DNA from 3 places in the Mesorhizobium sp. M0491 genome. Region 1 is predicted to be linked to each of the others. Evidence: riboswitches for the same ligand, from Rfam matches in the RefSeq annotation. Region 1 holds a riboswitch; each other region holds the start of a gene.
The links. A riboswitch is a leader RNA that binds a small molecule or an ion and turns the genes downstream of it on or off. The one in region 1 is predicted to bind cobalamin.

Region 1 (6,488 bases):
ACCGGCCCGGCCACGTCGTGCCCGCTGAAGCCGACTGCGCGGCCAAGCGCGGCAACAACATCGGTCAGCGGGATCAGCGTCGAGCCGTAGGCGATCGACAGCAGAGCGAGAGCGGCGATCGCCGCCGCTCCCACCATCATGGCCAGTGCAAATGCCGGATGACGCAAGCCTGGAAATGCGTCGTGTCTGTCAGGACGCGTGCGACGCACTTCCAGCATCTTTTGTTCATGCATGTCGTTGCCCCAAAACCGCTGCGCACTTTTGGGCGACAGGCATCAAAACGCTTCCGGATGCATGGCCTTGGCGATCTTGTCGATCGCTTCGATGTTGGCCGGGCCCGGCGTCAGTTCGGCATAGCGCAGGGCGACGAAGCGCTCGTTCTTGACCGCGTCCGTCTCCTTCATCGCCGGATGCGCCTTCAGGAAATCGAGCAGTTTCCTGTAGCCACCGCCATCCTGGTAATCGAGCAGGATGAGGAATTGCGGATTGCGCGACGCCACCGTTTCCCAGTCCGTATTGCCCCAACTGGTATCCATGTCGGCCATAATGTTGTCGCCGCCGGCGGCTGATATCATGGCGCTGGGGATGGCGAATTTGCCTGCGGTGAACGGCTTGTCCTCGCCGGAATCATAGAGGAAGACCCGCGTTCCCTTGGCGTCGCCGACCTTGGCGGTGATGTCGGCGAGCCGCGTCTTCCAGCCGGAGACAAGCTTCTCAGCTTCGGCCTCCTTGCCGAAGATCTTGCCCAGCTTTTCGACGTCGCCATAGAGCAGGTCCATCGAGGCGGCGGGGCGGCTCTTGTCGAGATGGACGCAGCTTTCCGTCAGCACCAGCGTCTTGATGCCGTGCGGAGCAAGCGTGTCGGGCGTCACTTCACCACCCGGCTTCATGCCATAATACCAGCCGGCGAAGAAAAAATCGGGCTCGACCGCGACGAGGTTTTCGAGCGTCGGATATTTCGGCGCCAGTTCCGGGATCGAACCCTGCTCGGCCTTGAACTCAGGACCCACCTTGTACCATCCGGTGATGCCGGTCAGGCCGACGATCGACGGCTGCAGTTTCAGCGCGAAAGCCATCTCGGCCATGTTGAGATCCTGGATGACGGCGCGCTTCGGCGGCGCATCGAAGGTCAGCGGCTTGCCGCAGCTGTCGACAGTTACCGGGAAGGCCAGGGCTGTCGAGGCCAGCAGCGAGAAGGCAAGCGAAAAAGCAAGGCGTTTCAAGGGTTTGCTCCTGTGGACGGGATGATCGATATGGGACGGCTTCAATCAGGATGGCGGCGCGGCACGGTTCGGAACATCGAACACCGTCAGTTCGCGGTCTTCGGTCGGATGGCGCAGACGCAGCACATCGATGCCGAAAATTTCGCGAATCAGCTTTTGGGTCAGCGCTTCGCGCGGTGCGGCGAGCGCTTGCAGACGGGCATGGTTCATCACCGCCACCCTGGTGGCGAACGGTGCCACCAGCGCCAGATCGTGCAGCACCGCGATCACCATCATCTCGAAGCCGGCCACGAGTTCAAGCAGTTCGCCGCGGGCGCGCGGGTCGAGATGGTTGGTCGGCTCGTCGAGGAACAGGATCTTTGGCTGCTGGGCGATGGCGCGCGCCAGTTGGGCGCGCTGGCGCTCGCCGCCCGACAGGGAGCCGATGGTGCGGCCAAGCAGCGGCAGCAGGCCGGTCCGGCGCAGCGCATCGACGACAATGTCACGCTCCTCGCTCCTGCGCCGTAGCCGAGCGTGCGGGACCCGGCCCAGCTCGACATAGTCGATCACCGCCAGCCGCGGATCGGGCTGGTCGGTCTGGCCGACAACGGCGATATGCAGCGCCCGCTCGGCGGCGGAAATCCCGTCCAGCCGGCGCCCGCCGAGGTTCACCTCGCCGGAGCTCGGCCGCAGCATGCCCGACAGCATGCGCAGCAGCGTCGTCTTGCCCGCGCCGTTGGGACCGATGATGGCTAGGCGATCGCCAGCGGCCACCGAGAAGCTGACCGCCTGGACCAGATCCCGCCCATTGGCCATGGCGCAGAGGTCATGTGCTTCGAGAAGCGCTACGGTCATCGGCTGCCCGCCAGATTGCCGGGATGGCAAAGCGTGCACACGATGATGCGATGATCGATAGAGCCGTCCAACTTTCCGTCACTTTCCAAAACTGGCGACGGAAGGAAGCTGGCGAAGCGGCCGACAAGACCGGGATTCGCGTTTCCTCCCGGCACACCCCGTCCGGTCAACTCAGTGATGGCAGGTCTCCTGGCTCGCGGGTCGTTGCGCCATCCTGCCTTCCCAGCCTTGCCGGCCAGTGGCATTCACGGATTTTGCTCGCCGCTTACAGTTGCGGGGGCAGCCACGGCCTGGACCCCTGGGGATCTCACCGTGTTCCCTTTTCACCCCTCGCCTTTCGACTCGGGGACCATCACCGCTTCAGCGTAGATTTCCTCCAATCGCTTCGCAATGGATTTCTCGGACGGAGTGGTGGGCCGGCTAGGGGAAACATGCATTTCACGCTCTCGATATGTAATAACATTACGCATTTAGAGGATGCCGCCTGGCGCTGTCAAGCGAAGCCTGCCGAATTTGGCTCGTCGGCGGCAAGGGGCGCTCGACCGCTGTGCCATATCGGTGTGCGACTGTGACGGGATCGGTTCGATTGCGCGGGATGCGCAATTTCGATCAAACTGGCCGCGCCAGGAAACGGCAGGATGATCTGGCCAATGCGAGGAGCAAAATGAACCCGACCGAGAAAGCGCTGTGGTTCGTCGAAAGTCATCTGCCGGAGGCGATCTCGCTTGACGATATCGCGCAAAGCAGCGGCGTGTCGCGTTTTCATGTGACGCGGGCTTTCGGCGCTGCCACGGGCCGCTCGGTGATGGGCTACATGCGCTCACGCCGGCTCACCGAGGCGGCGCGCAAGCTGGCCGGCGGGGCGCCCGACATTCTCTCCGTCGCGCTCGACGCCGGCTACAACTCGCATGAGGCGTTCACCCGTGCCTTCCGCGATCAGTTCGGCACCACGCCGGAACTGGTGCGCGCGCAAGGCACACTCGACAAGCTCGACCTCGTGGAGCCGATCCTGATGGACCAGTCCTTCCTCACCAATCTCGAACCACCGCGTTTCGAGACCAGCCGGCCGTTCCTGATCGCCGGCCTCGGCGAACGCTACAGCTGCGAAACCAGCGCCGCCATTCCGATGCAATGGCAGCGCTTCGGCCCCTATATCGGCAACATTCCGGGCGAGACCGGCGATGTCGCCTATGGCGTCTGCGTCAACGGCGACGATGCCGGCAATTTCGACTACATCGCCGGCGTCGAAGTGTCTGATTTTTCCGACCTGCCGAGGGAATTCAGCCGGGTGCGGGTGCCGGCGCAGAAATATGCGGTCTTTGCCCACCGCGAACACATCTCGACCATCCGCCGCACGGTCAATACGATCTGGAACAAATGGCTGCCGGCTTCCGGCCACGAGATATCGGATGCGCCGGAATTCGAACGCTACGGCCCTGAGTTCGACCCGCGCAGCGGCAATGGCGGGCTGGAGATCTGGATACCGGTGAAGGCGTAGTCGGTCAGGCCATCGGCAGCGCCGGCCAGCGATCGACTATCCCGCCGCCGGAAAACACAGCGATCGACCCGAACTGCTGCAGCACGGCTTCGCTCTGCGTCGGCCTTAGAAACGCGTAGTCGCCGGGTTTTGCGGTCGCGTCGGCGGGCAAGCCCATGAATTGCTGGTTGGAGGACAGGCCGAGCAGCCCGTTCGCCTTCATGCCTTCGGGGAAGACGGGCTCGGCCATCCACTTGCCGCCATAGAGATAGCAGCCCTTGCGCGGGAAGCGGCCGAGCGCCTGCAGCAGGCGGGTGACGGCCGGCGGGCCAGGCAGCATCGGCTCGACCATTTTCAGGATCGGCGTGGCGATGAAGGCCGCCGGCTGGAAGCCGTCGAGTCCTGGCGTATCGAAGTCGCTGGGCAGCACGAAGGCGGAGCCCATCGAGACCTCGTTGGCCATGCCGCCATGATGAAGCAGCGCGGTCTTGCTGCCGCCGATGTTCAGGATACGGCGCTGGTCGGCGCCGAGACAGGCGACGAACGCCGAGGCCTGCGCCGACGCCTTGGCCAATGCCTTTGCCGGTCCGCCGAAAAGGCCGGGAATGAGCGGCGCATGCGCCTCGTAGGCCATGACGCCTTCGCAATGCAGCCGGGCCGGCAACGCGCTCAACGCCTTCGACAAGGCCTCAGGATTGGCGAACCCGCCGCGATGCAGCCCGACATCGATCTCGAAAGCGATGCGCAGGCCGATGCCGAGTTCGCCAGCGAGGGCGCCATATTCCGCCAGTCTCTCCTCGCTGTCGATCAGCCAGCAGACACGCGACCAGTCGACCGCGCCCCTCGAAAGCACAGCCCTTGCCGCATCGACAGGCATCGGCTTGCCATACAGCAGATCGGCATCCGGAAACGCCTTCAGCACCGCCTCGCTGATCGGCGGATGGAAGGTCATGACATGATTGGTGCCGAGCGCCTTGCCGATATGCGCAAGCAGCGGCAGGCAGGCGAGCGATTTGTCGACCAACCGCACAGCAAGGCCGGGGTCGAGCCTGTCTTTCACCAGGGCAATGTTGCTGTCCAGCCGGTCGCGATCGAGCAGCAGGCAGGGCTGGAAGATGCCGGCTTCCTTCAGCGCATCCGACAGGGTGGAAAAATAGGTGCTCATCATTCGATGCCGAACAGGCCGGCCATGTAGGGTGAGACAAAGCGGTTTTGCGGATCGATGTCGCGGCGCACCGCCATGGCGTCGTCCCAGCGCGGGTAGAGCTTTTTCAGCTCCGCGGCCTTGAGGCTGTGCATCTTGCCCCAATGCGGCCTGCCGCCATATCTGCGGAAGATAGGTTCGGCCGCCCGCATGAATGGCAGCGGATCGTTCGCCGCGTCATGGTGGATGGCGATCGAGCAGGTCGGCCTCCTGTAGAATGGCGACAGCCAGAATTCGTCGGGCGCAACGGTGCGCACCTCCATCGGGAAATAGACCTCGGGAAAACGCTTCTCGGTCAGCTCGATGATCTCGGCCAGCGCCTTCGGCCCTTCCTCGAACGGCAAATGATATTCCATCTCGTTGAACTTGGTCTGCCGGTCGCTGGCATAGACGTTGAGCCAGTCCTGCACGTAGTCCTCGGCCGGCAATTTGGCGATGGCGCCCAGGATCAGACGGCCACGCAGCGATGGCAGCCAGGCAAGTGAAGTGCGCAGCCTGCGCAGTGTCCTCAAACCCGACTCGTCCTCTTCCGGCGGCCGTGCGGTGGGTGCGGCGCCGCTGAGATCGCTGGCGATGAACTGCGCGTAGCCGGAAAACGGAATGTAGTAGAATTCGGCCGAGCGATGCGCGGCCATCATCGTCTCGAACTCCCGCAGCATCTCAGTGATCGGCAGCACCCATTTGCGGCGCCGCAGCCGGTAGGTCGCGATGTTGTTCAGCGTCACTTCGGTGAGCACGCCGAAAGCGCCGAGTGCGACGCCGATGGCATGGATCATGTCCTGATCCCCTGCCCGCTTGAAGTCGCGAACCTTGCCAAGCCCGTCGACGATCCGCACTGTCTCCAGCTGCGTGTGATAGGCGCCGAGCGTCGGTCCCGAGCCGTGCGTGGCGGTGCCCAGCGCGCCGCCGATCGCCTGGCGGTCGATATCGCCCATGTTGGGCAGGCCCTGGCCGATGCCTTGCAGGATGCCCATCAGCGCGCCGAGCCGGGTTCCTGCCCGCACCCGCGCCTGATGTTTTTGCGCATCGTGCGAGACCAGCCCTTCCAGCCTCTCCAGGGACAGGATCGTGCCCCGCGATTTCACCAGCGGCGTGAAGGAATGACCGGCGCCGGCGACGCGCACCGGGCCAGGCGCGGTCCGGACGAGATCACCGAGCTCACCGGCATCGCCGGGGCTGGCGATCAGCTTGGGCTCGGCACTTACAAAGCCCGACCAGTTGCTCCAAATGTTTGACATCCCACCTCCCCGCTCAGGCAACCGCACGACGGCGACGTGACACAAGGACGAACAGACCGAGCAGCGCCACGCTGGCCACCGCGCTGGCGGCGGCGAATTCCGGCACCGGCCGGAAATCCTTGCCATCGATGAGCAGCGACGCCGCGATCGGTCCGATCGCCAGGCCGAAAAGCTGGGCCGCCGGCACCAGCAGCACAGCGGTCCGCGTCTCGTCGGCGGTGATCGCCAGACGTATCTGGTAGGGCACGATGAACAGCAGGATAAAGCCCATAGCCAAGGCAGCGACCCAGAACGTCGTCAGGCCAGGGCTACTGGCAAGAACCAGGGAGCTGACAAGCGCGACGACGCCGATCGCCGCGATGGCAAGGCGATAGTCGATGCGTGCTTCGAACGCCGTCGCCGTCATCGCCCCCAGGACCTGTACGGCGAGGCTGGCCGAGACGATCAGGCCGACGGTGCGGGCATCGATGCCATACTGTGCGCCAAGCGGTTCCAGAAAGGCCCAGACCGCG
Region 2 (6,488 bases), on a different contig from region 1:
GGCGCTCGGCGGGCAGCCGGGCACATAGATGTCGACCGGCACGATGCGGTCGCAGCCGCGCACCACCGAATAGGAATAATGGTAGTAGCCGCCGCCATTGGCGCAGGAGCCCATCGAGATGACGTAGCGCGGTTCCGGCATCTGGTCGTAGACCTTGCGCAGCGCCGGCGCCATCTTGTTGGTCAGCGTGCCGGCGACGATCATGATGTCGGACTGGCGCGGGGACGCACGCGGCGCGACGCCGAACCGCTCCGAATCATAGCGTGGCATCGAGGTGTGGATCATCTCGACCGCGCAGCAAGCGAGGCCGAACGTCATGAACATCAGCGACCCGCTGCGCGCCCAGGTGATGAGCGCCTCGGTCGAAGTGACCAAAAAGCCCTTGTCGGCCAACTCATTGTTGATCTCGAGGAAGAAGGGATCGTCCTCCCCCACCGGCCTGCCGGTGTTGGGATCGATAATACCCTTGGGCTTCGGCGCGACGAGGGTGCCTGAACTGTCGTTCAATCCCATTCCAGCGCTCCTTTTTTCCATTCATAGGCAAAGCCGATGGTCAGCACCGCCAAAAACACCATCATCGACCAGAAACCGAGCATGCCGATCTTCGAAAACGACACCGCCCACGGAAACAGGAAGGCCACTTCCAGGTCGAAGATGATGAACAGGATCGACACCAGGTAGAAACGGATGTCGAACTTCATGCGGGCGTCGTCGAACGAGTTGAAACCGCACTCGTAGGCGGAAAGCTTTTCGGGATCGGGATTGCGATAGGCCACCAGGAAGGGCGCGGCCAGCAGCGCCAGGCCGACAACCAGCGCCACGCCTATGAACAGGACGATGGGCAGGTATGAGCTCAAGAGTGCGTTCATGCTCGGCTTTCCGTTGGTGCCAATCCACTTTGATTACAGCACCGGACCCTAATGCGGAAGCGTGACAGTTTAACCGCTGAACCGTTTTAAGGGCCTATGCTGCAACGCGGCGAGGGTTAGCGCAGCACTTCCAGCGAAGCAAGTCAAACCTTGTTCAAAACACCGACCTGGACGGCATATCGCGGCAAACTGGTCCGATCCGCTCCTGTTTGATTTCCTGCGCCTATTACTCCACTTTTCTCTCCTGACATGGATGCCGCCAAAACCCTGCTAGCATGGGTTGGAATCAGCCTTTCGACCCTCGGTCAAAACACTTCAAAGTGATGCCTGCATGAAGGAAAAGATCTCGCTCCCCACGGCCCGTCGCATCGCGCTTGCCGCCCAGGGGTTCCTCGATCCCCGCCCGACCGGTACGCCCGACCGCCGGCATTTTGCCCGCACCCTCTCCCGCACCGGCCTGCTGCAGATCGATTCCGTCAGCGCCGTGGTGCGCGCTCATTATATGCCGCTCTATTCGCGCCTTGGCCCCTACCCGTTCTCGCTGCTCGACAACGCGGCCGTGACGCGCAAGCGCACGGTTTTCGAATACTGGGCGCACGAGGCCTCCTTCCTGCCGGTCGAGACATACCCGCTGATGCGCTGGCGCATGCAGCGCGCCGAGCGCGGCGAGGAAATGTATCTGGGGCTCGCCAAATGGGGCCGCGAACACGCTGCCTATATCGAAGAGATCTACCGCCAGGTCGCCGAGCGCGGCCCGATCGCCGCTTCCGCGCTGGAGGGCCAGAAAGGCTCGGGCGGCTGGTGGGGCTGGAGCCATGCCAAGCACGCCTTCGAATGGCTGTTCTGGGCCGGGCGCATCACCACGGCGCACCGCCGCGGTTTCGAGCGCTTCTATGACCTGCCCGAACGCGTGCTGCCGCAGGCGGTCCTCGACCTGCCGGTGCCCACGCCCGAGGACGCGCACCGCGAATTGCTGCGCATTTCCGCCCGCGCCCACGGCGTGGGCACTTCAGGCGATTTGCGCGATTATTTCCGCCTGTCGCCGGCCGATATGAAAGGCCGATTGGAGGAACTGGTTGAAACGGGCGAGTTGCTGCCGGTGCGTGTCGAAGGCTGGGACAAGCCCGCCTATCTTCACAAAGACGCCCGTCTGCCCCGAAAGATCAAGGCCCGCGCCCTGCTGGCGCCGTTCGATCCGGTCGTCTTCGAGCGCTCGCGCACGGAGCGGCTGTTCGATTTCCATTACCGCATCGAGATCTACACGCCGGCCGACAAGCGGCAATACGGCTATTATGTCCTGCCGTTCCTGCTCGGCGACAGGATCGTGGCACGCGTCGACCTCAAGGCCGATCGCCCGGCCAGCATACTGCGCGTCCATGCGGCCTATGCGGAGCCCGGTGCACCGCCTGAAACCGCTGCAGAGCTGTTCGAGGAATTGAAGCAGATGCAGGGCTGGCTCGGTCTCGAACGCATCGAAGTGACGCCTGCCGGGGATTTGGGGCCGGCGCTGCTGAGCGTGATCAGCGACGGGCGCTCTTGACATCAGCCGTCGGCTGCAGCCGTTTGAGGGAGTTTTGTCGGCCTAGGTTCAATGATGGCATCGCAAGAGGTTCTCGACCTGATTCACGAAGCGTTGATTGCGCATGGGATCAGCGCCATCCGTGGACAGAACGATGTCAGGATTGAACTGGAAGACCTGCGCTTTGAAGCCCAAGTTTTCGACAAGGAGCCGTCAGGCTCGGGTCGCAGGCTTGTTCTCGAAATCTACGTCTTCTCACCGTTGCTAGGCACTCAGCCGGTCATCGAATCTTTTGTTGGACTGGGCGACACGCGTGAACAGGCGATTTTCCAAGCATTCGGAAAATTCCTGATCGGTGTATTTCATGTGCTGATCGAGGGCCTTGCGGAGCATGTTTGCGAGAACATGCAAGCCGAGATTGCATTCTGGCAACGGAATGATGCTGGCTGGAAGATCTACGGTGGACCTGTGATCACACAGGCTGCAGTGGAATGCACTCTCAACCGGACATATCCAGCGTTTTATGCCCGCTTGGAAAAACTGTTCACGGCTAAGGTTCGCCCTGGCAGTCATTTCATCCGGATATTCCTGGCGAGCTATGGCGGAGCACTGGTCGGCAACGAAATTCTCCTGGACAACGAAACTTGGCCGGAAGGTCAAGAGCTCCTCGTTGATCAGGACTGGCACCACGGCGACGGGTACCAGGCGCTGCGTCAGGTCATCCTTGCGTTGCCGGGAGATAACAATTGAGCCAACGTACACAGGCTAGCGGATAAACAATGGATATCAAAGCCAGGCTGACCCAAGAGGTGCAGGAGTGCCTCGATAGGATTTCGTCCTTTTCATGGGACGTACATGCGCAGGCAATCCGAAAACGCTACCCTGACCTGCTGGAGACACATTCGGCTTCAAAGTTGATGGCATTTACTTCGATGTGGGTGACGGCGCCGGATGGCTGGACCGGCAAGATGGAGATATCCTTCTGACGGCTTTCGTTACAGCTTTTCCTGATCCCAACAACGAAGATGGCATTCGCGAAGAGCGGTCAGTGGTAGTGAAGCGTCCCCGCCCCTGATTTCAGATTGCCCCTGCGTTGCGTTGACACCGCTGCCCGCAAAAGCCTAAATCCGGTTCAGATGGTCTCTTGCCCGCAACGGCAAGAGCTAAGAGGGAATGCGGTGCGGGGCAAAATCCCAAATCCGCGGCTGTCCCCGCAACTGTAAGCGAAGAGCCAAGGCCGAAAGCCACTGGGGAGTTCCCGGGAAGGCGGCTACCAAGGCGATGACCCGCGAGCCAGGAGACCTGCCGTCTGCGACTTTAGAATCCGATCGCCCGGCGGGTTTCCGGGCAAGGAGCCCGATCTTGGACCACGACAGCAGTTTTTCGGCTGGCACAGCGGATATTTCGTCCGGCCATGATGATGCCTTGGCCGGCGTCACCATCATCGTCTGCGCCTCCTGCCGCGATGAGACCGGCGCCGACGCTCATCCCCGCGCCGGCGAATTGCTGGCGGACGACACGCGCCGCGCCGCATCCGGCGACGACATCCGCATCCGCAGCGTCGAATGCCTCGGCAATTGCAAGCGCCGCCTCAGCGCCGCCATCCTGCGCGACGGGTGCTGGAGCTATGTCTTCGGCGACCTGACCACGACCAGCGGCGCCGACCTCGTGACAGGCGCCAAGCTCTTCGCCACCTCGAAGGACGGCCTGATTCCATGGCGCGGCCGCCCCGATAGCCTGAAGCGTGGCCTCGTTGCCCGCATCCCTCCCTTAGACCTGCTGAAGGATTGACCATGACTGCCCCAGATTCGCCTGCGAACCTCTCCCGCGTTCCCTGCACCGTCGTCACCGGCTTCCTCGGCGCCGGCAAGACGACGCTGGTCCGCCATCTCCTGGAAAACGCCGGCGGCAAGCGCATTGCCATCATTGTCAACGAATTCGGCGACATCGGCATCGATGGCGAGATCCTCAAGGGCTGCGGCATAGACACCTGCCCGGAGGAAAACATCGTCGAACTGGCCAATGGCTGCATCTGCTGCACCGTCGCCGACGATTTCGTGCCGGCGCTCGACAAGATCCTCGCGCTGACGCCGAGGGTCGACCACATCCTGATCGAAACCTCGGGCCTGGCGCTGCCCAAGCCGCTGGTCCAGGCCTTCCAGTGGCCGAGCGTGAAGAGCCGCGTCACAGTCGATGGCGTCATCGCCGTGGTCGACGGCCCGGCGCTGGCCGAAGGCCGCGTCGCCAACGACATGGACGCCTTGCAGGCGCAGCGCGCCGGGGACGAGACGCTCGACCATGACGATCCGGTGGAAGAAGTGTTCGAGGATCAGATCGCCTGCGCCGACCTGATCATCCTGTCGAAGAGCGACCTGATGGACGCCGCCGGCACCGCCCGCGCCAACGCCATCATCAACGAACATTCCGCCCGCGCGGTGAAGATCGTGCCGACGTCGCATGGCAAGGTCGATCCCTCCGTGCTACTCGGGCTCGGTCTCGCCGTCGAGGACGACATCGAAAACCGCAAGTCCCACCATGACGGCGCATTCGACCATGAGCATGACGACTTCGACACCTTCATCGTCGACATTGCCTCGATCGCCAATCCGGACGAGTTGGCAAAGCGCGTCGCCACCGTCGCCGAAGAAGAGAACGTGCTGCGCGTAAAAGGCTTCGTCGAGGTCGGCGGCAAGCCCATGCGGCTCTTGCTGCAGGCCGTCGGGCCGCGCGTCAATCATTACTATGACCGCGCCTGGACCGCGCAGGACGACCGCCGCTCGCGTCTCGTCGTCATCGGCCTGAAGGGGCTGAACCGCCCGGCGATCGAGCGTATACTCGCCGGCTGATCTCGGACACGGGTTGCGATGCACATCCTCACCACGACATCCGCCTCGCTCGACGACCTCGCCGAGCCGGTCGATCTGCGGCAGACGCCGGCGGATATCGTGGCCCTGTCCTTCACCGACAGCGACCTCGCCGGACTGGCGGCAGCCTGGAAGGCCGATGCCGGCCGCCTGCCCTCGATGCGGCTGGCTGCCCTGCGTGACCTGCGCCATCCCATGTCCGTCGACCTCTGGGTCGACAGCGTCACCCGCCACGCCAAGGTCATCCTCGTGCGCCTCCTCGGCGGCTACGACTGGTGGCGCTACGGCTGCGACCAGCTTGCCTCGACCGCTCGCGCACACGGCATAAAGCTGGCGCTGCTGCCCGGCGAATGCCGCGACGAGGATCTGCGCCTGATCGAAGCCTCGACGCTGCCGCGCCAGGAGCTCGATGGCCTGCTCGACTATTTCCGCGAGGGCGGCCCGGCGAATATGAGCGCGCTGGTGCGGAGGCTGGCGCGACTGGCTGGATCGGATGCGGACGTAGCAGAGCCGGTTCCAGTGCCGAAAGCCGGGTTTTATGAGCCAGGACTTGGGGTCGTTGGTGATCCTTCACACCCCCCTCTGTCCTGCCGGACATCTCCCCCGCAAGGGGGGAGATCGGACTTCATCAAAGCCGGCTCTTTTCCCGTTTCATTAGAAGCTGACGCGTCCGCAACCTCGACAATTGGCGAAATCTCCAATGACAGCGCAATCTCCCCCCTTGCGGGGGAGATGTCCGGCAGGACAGAGGGGGGTGTGAAGGAACTCGACGCTGACAACGTCAACGCTCCTATCATCCCCATCCTGTTCTATCGCTCGATGCTATTGGCCGCCGATGTCGCGCCCATCGATGCGCTTTTCGAAGCGCTCCGCCAGCGCGGCATCAAGCCGGTTCCCATCTTCGTCTCCAGCCTCAAGGACCCCGCATCCCTGGCCTTCGTGGAAACAGCACTCGCCTCGCTGAAACCCGCCGCCATCATCACCGCGACCGCTTTCGCGTCCGGCGCCGAACCCGGCAATGAGACCCTGTTCGACCGCGCCGGCATGCCGGTCTTCCAGGTCATCGTCGCCACCACCCGCCACGATGTCTGGGAGACCAACCAGCGCGGCCTGGCGCCCGCCGACCTTGCCATGCATGTCGTGCTGCCCGAACTCGACGGCCGCATCCTGGCCGGCGCCATTTCCTTTAAGGGTGAGAGCGAGACCGATCCAGCACTTGGCCACCGCGCCTTTGCC
Region 3 (6,488 bases), on a different contig from region 1:
TCACATATGTCCATCTCGCACTCAGTCGTGGCAAGGCTGCGTTGGCCAAGCAGCACCGTGGCCAGCGCGATCGTGCCTGAAGCCACCGACACCCAGAACCCGTTCGGTGCACCGAACGCATCCACCACCGCGCCGGCCGCGAACGAGCCCAGCGCCATGCCGATGCCGATGCCGGTCATGACCCAGGTGATGCCTTCGGTCAGCATCGCTTCCGGCACATGCCGCTCGATCAGGCCGAAGGCCGTGATGAAGGTCGGCGAGATCGCCACACCGCTGATGAACACGGTCAGCGCCAGCAGCGGCACGGTGTCGGCGGCGAGCGGCAACAGCGTGCCGAGCGCGACGAGGGCGACTGCGATGGCGAGCTGGCGTTGCAGCGGCGCCTTCAGGCTGAGCGCGCCGACGATGATGCCGAGCACGAACGATCCCAGCGCATAAACGCCGATGACAAGGCTGGCGGCGCCGGGTTGGCCAAGCTCCTTGGTGATCGCCACGGTGGTCACTTCCGTCGTCGCGAAGGTTGCGCCGACGAAGATCAGGGCAAGCGTGATGATCTGAACCGGCCGCAGGCGGATCGCCGAGCCGCTTGAGTTATGGTCGACCGGCCGCACCTGGGGCTCGGTCGAGCGTTGCAGGATGAAGGCCGCTGATCCGAATGCGAGAAATAATGTGCTCACCAGAACGCCGGCTTCCGGGAATAGGGCGGCACTCAGGCCGACCGATAACGATGCCCCGGCGATATAGACCAGTTCATCGGCCACGGACTCGAAGGCGAATGCGGTGTTCATCTGCGGTCGTCCTCGGAAAATCTCTGTCCAGCGCGCCCGCACCATCGCAGGTATGCTTGGCATGGCGGCGGCCAGGAGTGCCGACACGAACAGCGTCCACACCGGCCAGTCCTGGTTGGCCGCCGCTATGAGGACGGCGAAAGCCAGCACCGCGATGATAGTGGTGGGCACGACGATTCGTGTCTGGCCCAGGCGGTCCACCAGTCTCGATATTTGCGGCGCGACGAAGGCGTTGGCCAGCGCGTATGTCGCCGAGACGGCTCCAGCCAGCCAGTATTCGCCGCGCGCCTGCGACAGCATCGCCACGATGCCGATGGGCGCCATGGCGATCGGCAGGCGCGCTAGGAAGCCGGCGGCCGCAAAGCCCTTGGCGCCGGGGGCACGAAAGATTTCCGCATAGGGATTTTGCATCGGTTGGTTCCTCGACAAAGGACGATTGGACAATTACATACGGAGCGTATGATGATTAGATAGAGCATACGCCGCGTATGTCAATTAGCATACGAAGCGTATGTGAATAGGTCCAGGACACATGCACAAACCCCGCAAGGAGATGATCGCCGAGACGCGCGCAAAGCTTATTGCGGCGGCCCGTCATGCCTTCGGCACAACAGGCTATGCGGAAGCCTCGATGGATGATTTCACCGCTTCGGCCGGGCTGACGCGCGGTGCGCTCTATCATCATTTCGGCGACAAGAAGGGGCTGTTGCAGGCGGTCATAGCCCAGATTGACGGCGAGATGGCGGCGCGCATCAATGAGGTCGCGTCGAGAGCACCGACCCGCTGGCAACATTTCGTCGACGAGTGCTCGACCTATATCGAGATGGCGCTGGAGCCGGAAATCCAGCGCATCATGTTCCGCGATGGCCCGGCCGTGCTGGGGGATCCAGCGCAATGGCCGAATGCCAGTGCGTGCATCGCTTCAATGACCGACCATCTGACCGCGCTGCAGGAGGAGGGGGTCGTTGTCTCCAGCCTCGACCCCGAGACCGCCTCGCGACTGATCATCGGAGCGAGCAGCCAGGCAGCGCAACGGATCGCCAATTCGAATGACCCCGAAACGACGTCGAAGAAGGTGGTGACGGCGTTCAAGCAACTGCTTGAAGGCCTGCTGAAGAAGCCGGATCCGCAGTCGAATTGAAGTTCTCACCGGAGCTTTCGTGCCGGCAGCTGTTCACGATAGGAATTTTTCTTGACACCATGCCCTCAGCTAAGGTATATATTCGTCCATGGTGCTGATTTGCGCCAGTGACCGGCCGCACAGGCGGGTTTTTCGTTTGATGCTCCGTCAGCCAACGCGCTGGCGGGCTCCGAACCAACCCGTTACCCCGAATTCGTCGCCCTTTGGCGTCAGGGCCGCAATTGACAATCGCCGGGTTGAGTCCATCCTCTTCCACCATCTCTGAGGCGGAGATTCGGGACACATGTGGGATTTCGAGATCGGCCGGTCGGTGTCCATCATGATGCGGACCTGGCCGTTCATCGTCTTTCGCATGATCGTCTATTTCGGCATCACGCTGGCCTATATTATGGCAACCGGCACCGGCGCCTCCGTCGGCTATGGCGTTGGCAATATCTCCACCGATCCCGACGGGCCGCTGTCGTTTGCCCTGTGGGGCGGCGTGGTCGGTTTCGGCGTCGTCTCGATCGCCGTCTACTGGATCCGCGAATACATCCTCTATGTCGTCAAGGCCGGCCACATCGCCGTCATGGTTCATCTGATCGACGGCCGCGACATTCCCGGCGGTCAGGACCAGATCGCCTACGCCAGGGATGTCGTCACCCAGCGTTTTGCCGAAGCCAACATCCTTTTCGTCGTCGACCGACTCGTCAAGGGTGCCATCCGTGCCATCACCGGCCTGCTCGGCGGTATCGCCGCCTTCCTGCCGATACCAGGCCTGAGCGGCCTGGTCTCCTTCATCAACACGGTGATCCGCCTGTCGCTGACCTATGTCGACGAGATCATCCTCGGCTACAACATCCGCATCAATTCAGCCTCGCCCTTCGAGACGGCGCGCCAAGGCGTAGTGCTCTATGCTCAGAACGGCAAGGTCATGGTCAAGAACGCCGTCTGGCTGGCGGTCATCATGTGGGGCATGTCGTTCATCATCTTTCTGATGATGCTGGCACCTGCCGGTGCGATTCTGTTCCTGATGCCTGGCCAGCTCGCCGGCTGGGCTTTTGTGCTCGCCATCGTCTTCGCCTGGGCATTCAAGGCGGCGTTCATCGAGCCTTTCGCCATCGCCTGCCTGATGCAGGTCTATTTCAAGACCATCGCGGGCCAGGTGCCCGATCCGGCCTGGGACGCCCGGCTGGCCGAGGCATCGTCGAAGTTCAGGGAGCTCAAGGACAAGGCGCTGGCCTCCTTCGGCGGTTCGCGCTGGGCTACGGCCGGCGCCACACCCTGATCGGCTGGGCGGATGGTGTCTGGTGAGGCAGGAACGGTGTTGAGGCGCGCCACGGTGGATTTGAGCTGTGTCTCGCCTTGCCCGGAAAAGGTCTCGCTCATGATCAGCTCCGGCAGCGGCAGCCGCCGTCCCCAGCCATGCGTTTCAAGGTCCGGTTTGGGAGCGAACTCGGAAACACGGCCGACGCAGAGATAGGCGACCGGCGTTACGTGATCCGGAATGGCCAACAGCCGCTTCAGCGCCTCAGCCTCGATGATGCTCACCCAGCCGACGCCAACGCCCTCGGCACGCGCGGCCAGCCAGAAATTCTGCACCGCGCAGACGGTGCTGTAGAGATCCATCTCCGGATTGTGCCAGCGTCCCAGCGGCGAACCCTTCGAGCGCTGCCGGTCGCAGGTGATGCAGATGTTGAGCGCGCTCTCGCAGATGCCTTCCAGCTTGAGCTTGCGGTACAGCGCCTGTTTTTCCGCCTCGATCGCCGGCAGTTCCTGTTCTCGCGCGGCCAGGAACAGGTCGCGCACCTCCGCCCGTCGTTTGACATCGCGAATGACAATGAAATTCCATGGCTGCATGAAGCCGACCGATGGCGCGTGATGGGCGGCAAGCAGCAGCCGTGCCAGCACGTCGTCATCGATCGCGGTGGGCAGGAAATGGCTGCGCACGTCACGCCGCGTGAACATGGCGCGGTAGACCGCATCGCGCGCATTCTGGTCAAATCCATCGTCAATGGCAGCGGTCATGTGTTCCGGCATCGCTTGTCCCCTTGCGATTGCAGATTCAAAACTGACAGAGCGTACTTTGTGCGTCCAAGTAGACGCACGTCGCTCTGATGCCATCCGCCTGACCACGCGGATGACAATGCCTGCCAGGCCGGTCTTCTGGCTCGGGATCAACCCGCGTCCGGTGCCTTCCCGTCATCGACAGTGGCATTTACCGGCGCGGTCCCCCTCACAGCGTTGGGCACGCCACGGAATTCAACCGTGTTCCCGATTCTCCCGCTTGCGGCGGGCACCAGGCAGTACCAGGGACCTTACGCCGAAGCGCCCGCGGGGCCAATGCCTGCGGCGACGCGAATGGACGCAGTCGCGATTTTCCCCAGTCATCGGCCGCCCGTGCATGGCCTTTGTCGATCCGGGTCACTAGATTAGGACGATGACCACCCGTCTCTACACCCATCCGATCTTCCTCGAGCATCTCACGCCGCCCGGACATCCCGAGCGGCCCGACCGCTTACGCGCCATCGAGCGCGTGCTCGACGACGAAGCCTTTGCCGGGCTCGATCGTATTCAGGCGCCGGAAGGCGACGAGGCCACCATCCTCTACGCGCATCCCGCCGATTTCGTCGCCCGCGTGCGCGCCGCCATCCCCGACGAGGGGATTGCCCGCATCGATGCCGACACCACTGCCAGCCCGAAGAGCTGGCAAGCGGCGATCACCGCGATCGGCGCCGCCAACGCCGCCGTCGATGATGTCTTTTCGGGCCGCGCCGACAACGTCTTCGTCGCCGCCCGGCCGCCCGGCCATCATGCCGAAAAGACCACGGCGATGGGCTTTTGCCTGTTCAACACGGCGGCGATCGCGGCGCGTTATGCGCAGAAGAAACACGGTGTCGAGCGCGTTGCCGTCGTCGACTGGGACGTGCATCACGGCAATGGCACGCAGGATATTTTCTGGGACGATCCGTCGGTGCTCTATTGCTCGACACACCAGATGCCGCTTTATCCCGGCACCGGAGCGAAGACCGAAACGGGCGCCGGCAACATCGTCAACGCACCGCTGGCGCCGCAGACCGGCAGCGAAGTGTTTCGCGATGCCTTCCTGTCGCGCGTCCTGCCCGCGCTCGACAATTTCGCGCCCGACCTGATCATCATTTCGGCGGGGTTCGACGCGCACCACCGCGATCCGCTGGCCGAGATCAATCTGACCGAGGATGATTTCGACTGGGCGACCGGCCAGCTGATGCAGCGCGCGGCACGCCACAGCGGCAACCGGCTCGTCAGCCTGCTCGAGGGCGGCTACGATCTGCAGGGATTGGCATTTTCGGTCGCCGCCCATGTCGGGCGACTGATGAAAGGATGAATGATGGCCGATGAGACCAACGAAGACGTCAAGGCGATGAGCTTCGAGCAGGCACTCGATGCGCTGGAGAAGATCGTCGATGATCTGGAGCGTGGCGACGTGCCGCTCGACCAGTCGATCAAGATCTATGAGCGTGGTGAGGCGCTGAAGGCGCATTGCGACCGGCTGCTGAAGGCCGCCGAGGACAAGGTCGAGAAGATCAGGCTGTCGCGCGACGGCAAGCCGGTTGGAACGGAGCCACTCGACGCGGATTGAGGCTCGGTCCGAACGATGGCCTCGCCTCACCGGTTTTTGGACATGATCATGATCGAGGATATAACTCGTTCCGATTGAAACAGCTCAAGGACAAGAGGAGATACGGAAGCGATGTGCAGAAACATCAAGACCCTGTTCAATTTTGATCCGCCGGCAACCAATGACGAGGTGCGCGACGCGGCTCTTCAGTTCGTCCGCAAGCTGAGCGGAACCACGCGACCCTCGAAGCAGAACCAGCACGCCTTCGACCATGCCGTCGAAGCCATCGCCGCCTCGGCGCGCGAACTGCTCGATTCCCTGGAAACCCACCAGCATCCGCGTAATCGCGAAGAGGTGGCGGCCAAGCTGCGGGCAAAGGCGGCGATCCGCTTTGCCTGATGCGGCCAGGCGGCCTTCGACCACCGACAAGGAGAGTCCATGAGCTTCTTCCCCGGGAAAGACCCTGAGGCAGGCGATGCCTTCGCCAGCGATCAGATCGAATTGATGGTCATACCCAACGCCAAGGATATCGGCGGTTTTCAGGTGCGCCGTGCCCTGCCGACGGCAAAAAGGCGGCTGGTGGGGCCGTTCATCTTCTTCGACCGCATGGGTCCCGCGATCCTGCGCGCCGGTCAGGCACTGGATGTCCGTCCGCATCCGCATATCGGCCTGTCGACGGTCACCTATCTGTTCGACGGCAAGATCCGGCACCGCGATTCACTCGGCACCGAAATGGTCATTCAGCCCGGCGACGTGAATTTGATGACCGCCGGCCGCGGCATCGTCCATTCGGAGCGTACGCCGGAGGAACTGCGTGGCGCGCCGATGTCGGTATCCGGCCTGCAGACATGGCTGGCTCTGCCGGACGACAAGGAAGAGGTGGCTCCGGTTTTCGAGAATACCGCAGCGCTTCGGCTTCCCGAGATCGAAGCCGAAGGCGTCAACGGGCGCCTCATCATCGGCGATTTCCAGGGACTGC

Region 2: linked by a shared signal. The riboswitch ahead of NKI69_RS30540 (DUF1636 family protein) and the one ahead of NKI69_RS11505 (ABC transporter ATP-binding protein) in region 1 are both predicted to bind cobalamin.
Region 3: linked by a shared signal. The riboswitch ahead of bluB (5,6-dimethylbenzimidazole synthase) and the one ahead of NKI69_RS11505 (ABC transporter ATP-binding protein) in region 1 are both predicted to bind cobalamin.

Annotation. Positions count from the first base shown of each region.
Region 1 covers NZ_JAMYRE010000007.1:221,683-228,170, forward strand. Annotated here, with positions in the region: gene NKI69_RS11495 (FecCD family ABC transporter permease) at 1-140, opposite strand, end outside; gene NKI69_RS11500 (ABC transporter substrate-binding protein) at 276-1,223, opposite strand; gene NKI69_RS11505 (ABC transporter ATP-binding protein) at 1,269-2,057, opposite strand; cobalamin riboswitch at 2,220-2,426, opposite strand; gene NKI69_RS11510 (AraC family transcriptional regulator) at 2,722-3,555, shown strand; gene NKI69_RS11515 (DSD1 family PLP-dependent enzyme) at 3,560-4,699, opposite strand; gene NKI69_RS11520 (D-arabinono-1,4-lactone oxidase) at 4,699-5,976, opposite strand; gene NKI69_RS11525 (MFS transporter) at 5,990-6,488, opposite strand, start outside.
Region 2 covers NZ_JAMYRE010000033.1:32,107-38,594, forward strand. Annotated here, with positions in the region: gene NKI69_RS30515 (NuoB/complex I 20 kDa subunit family protein) at 1-513, opposite strand, end outside; gene NKI69_RS30520 (NADH-quinone oxidoreductase subunit A) at 504-869, opposite strand; gene NKI69_RS30525 (winged helix-turn-helix domain-containing protein) at 1,201-2,409, shown strand; gene NKI69_RS30530 (DUF6348 family protein) at 2,461-3,138, shown strand; gene NKI69_RS30535 (hypothetical protein) at 3,168-3,374, shown strand; cobalamin riboswitch at 3,509-3,712, shown strand; gene NKI69_RS30540 (DUF1636 family protein) at 3,751-4,179, shown strand; gene cobW (cobalamin biosynthesis protein CobW) at 4,182-5,234, shown strand; gene NKI69_RS30550 (cobaltochelatase subunit CobN) at 5,253-6,488, shown strand, end outside.
Region 3 covers NZ_JAMYRE010000023.1:20,385-26,872, reverse strand. Annotated here, with positions in the region: gene NKI69_RS25865 (MFS transporter) at 1-1,199, opposite strand, end outside; gene NKI69_RS25860 (TetR/AcrR family transcriptional regulator) at 1,321-1,929, shown strand; gene NKI69_RS25855 (hypothetical protein) at 2,213-3,196, shown strand; partial or broken gene bluB (5,6-dimethylbenzimidazole synthase) at 3,319-3,936, opposite strand; cobalamin riboswitch at 4,048-4,227, opposite strand; gene NKI69_RS25845 (histone deacetylase family protein) at 4,349-5,275, shown strand; gene NKI69_RS25840 (exodeoxyribonuclease VII small subunit) at 5,279-5,530, shown strand; gene NKI69_RS25835 (DUF2277 domain-containing protein) at 5,642-5,908, shown strand; gene NKI69_RS25830 (pirin family protein) at 5,948-6,488, shown strand, end outside.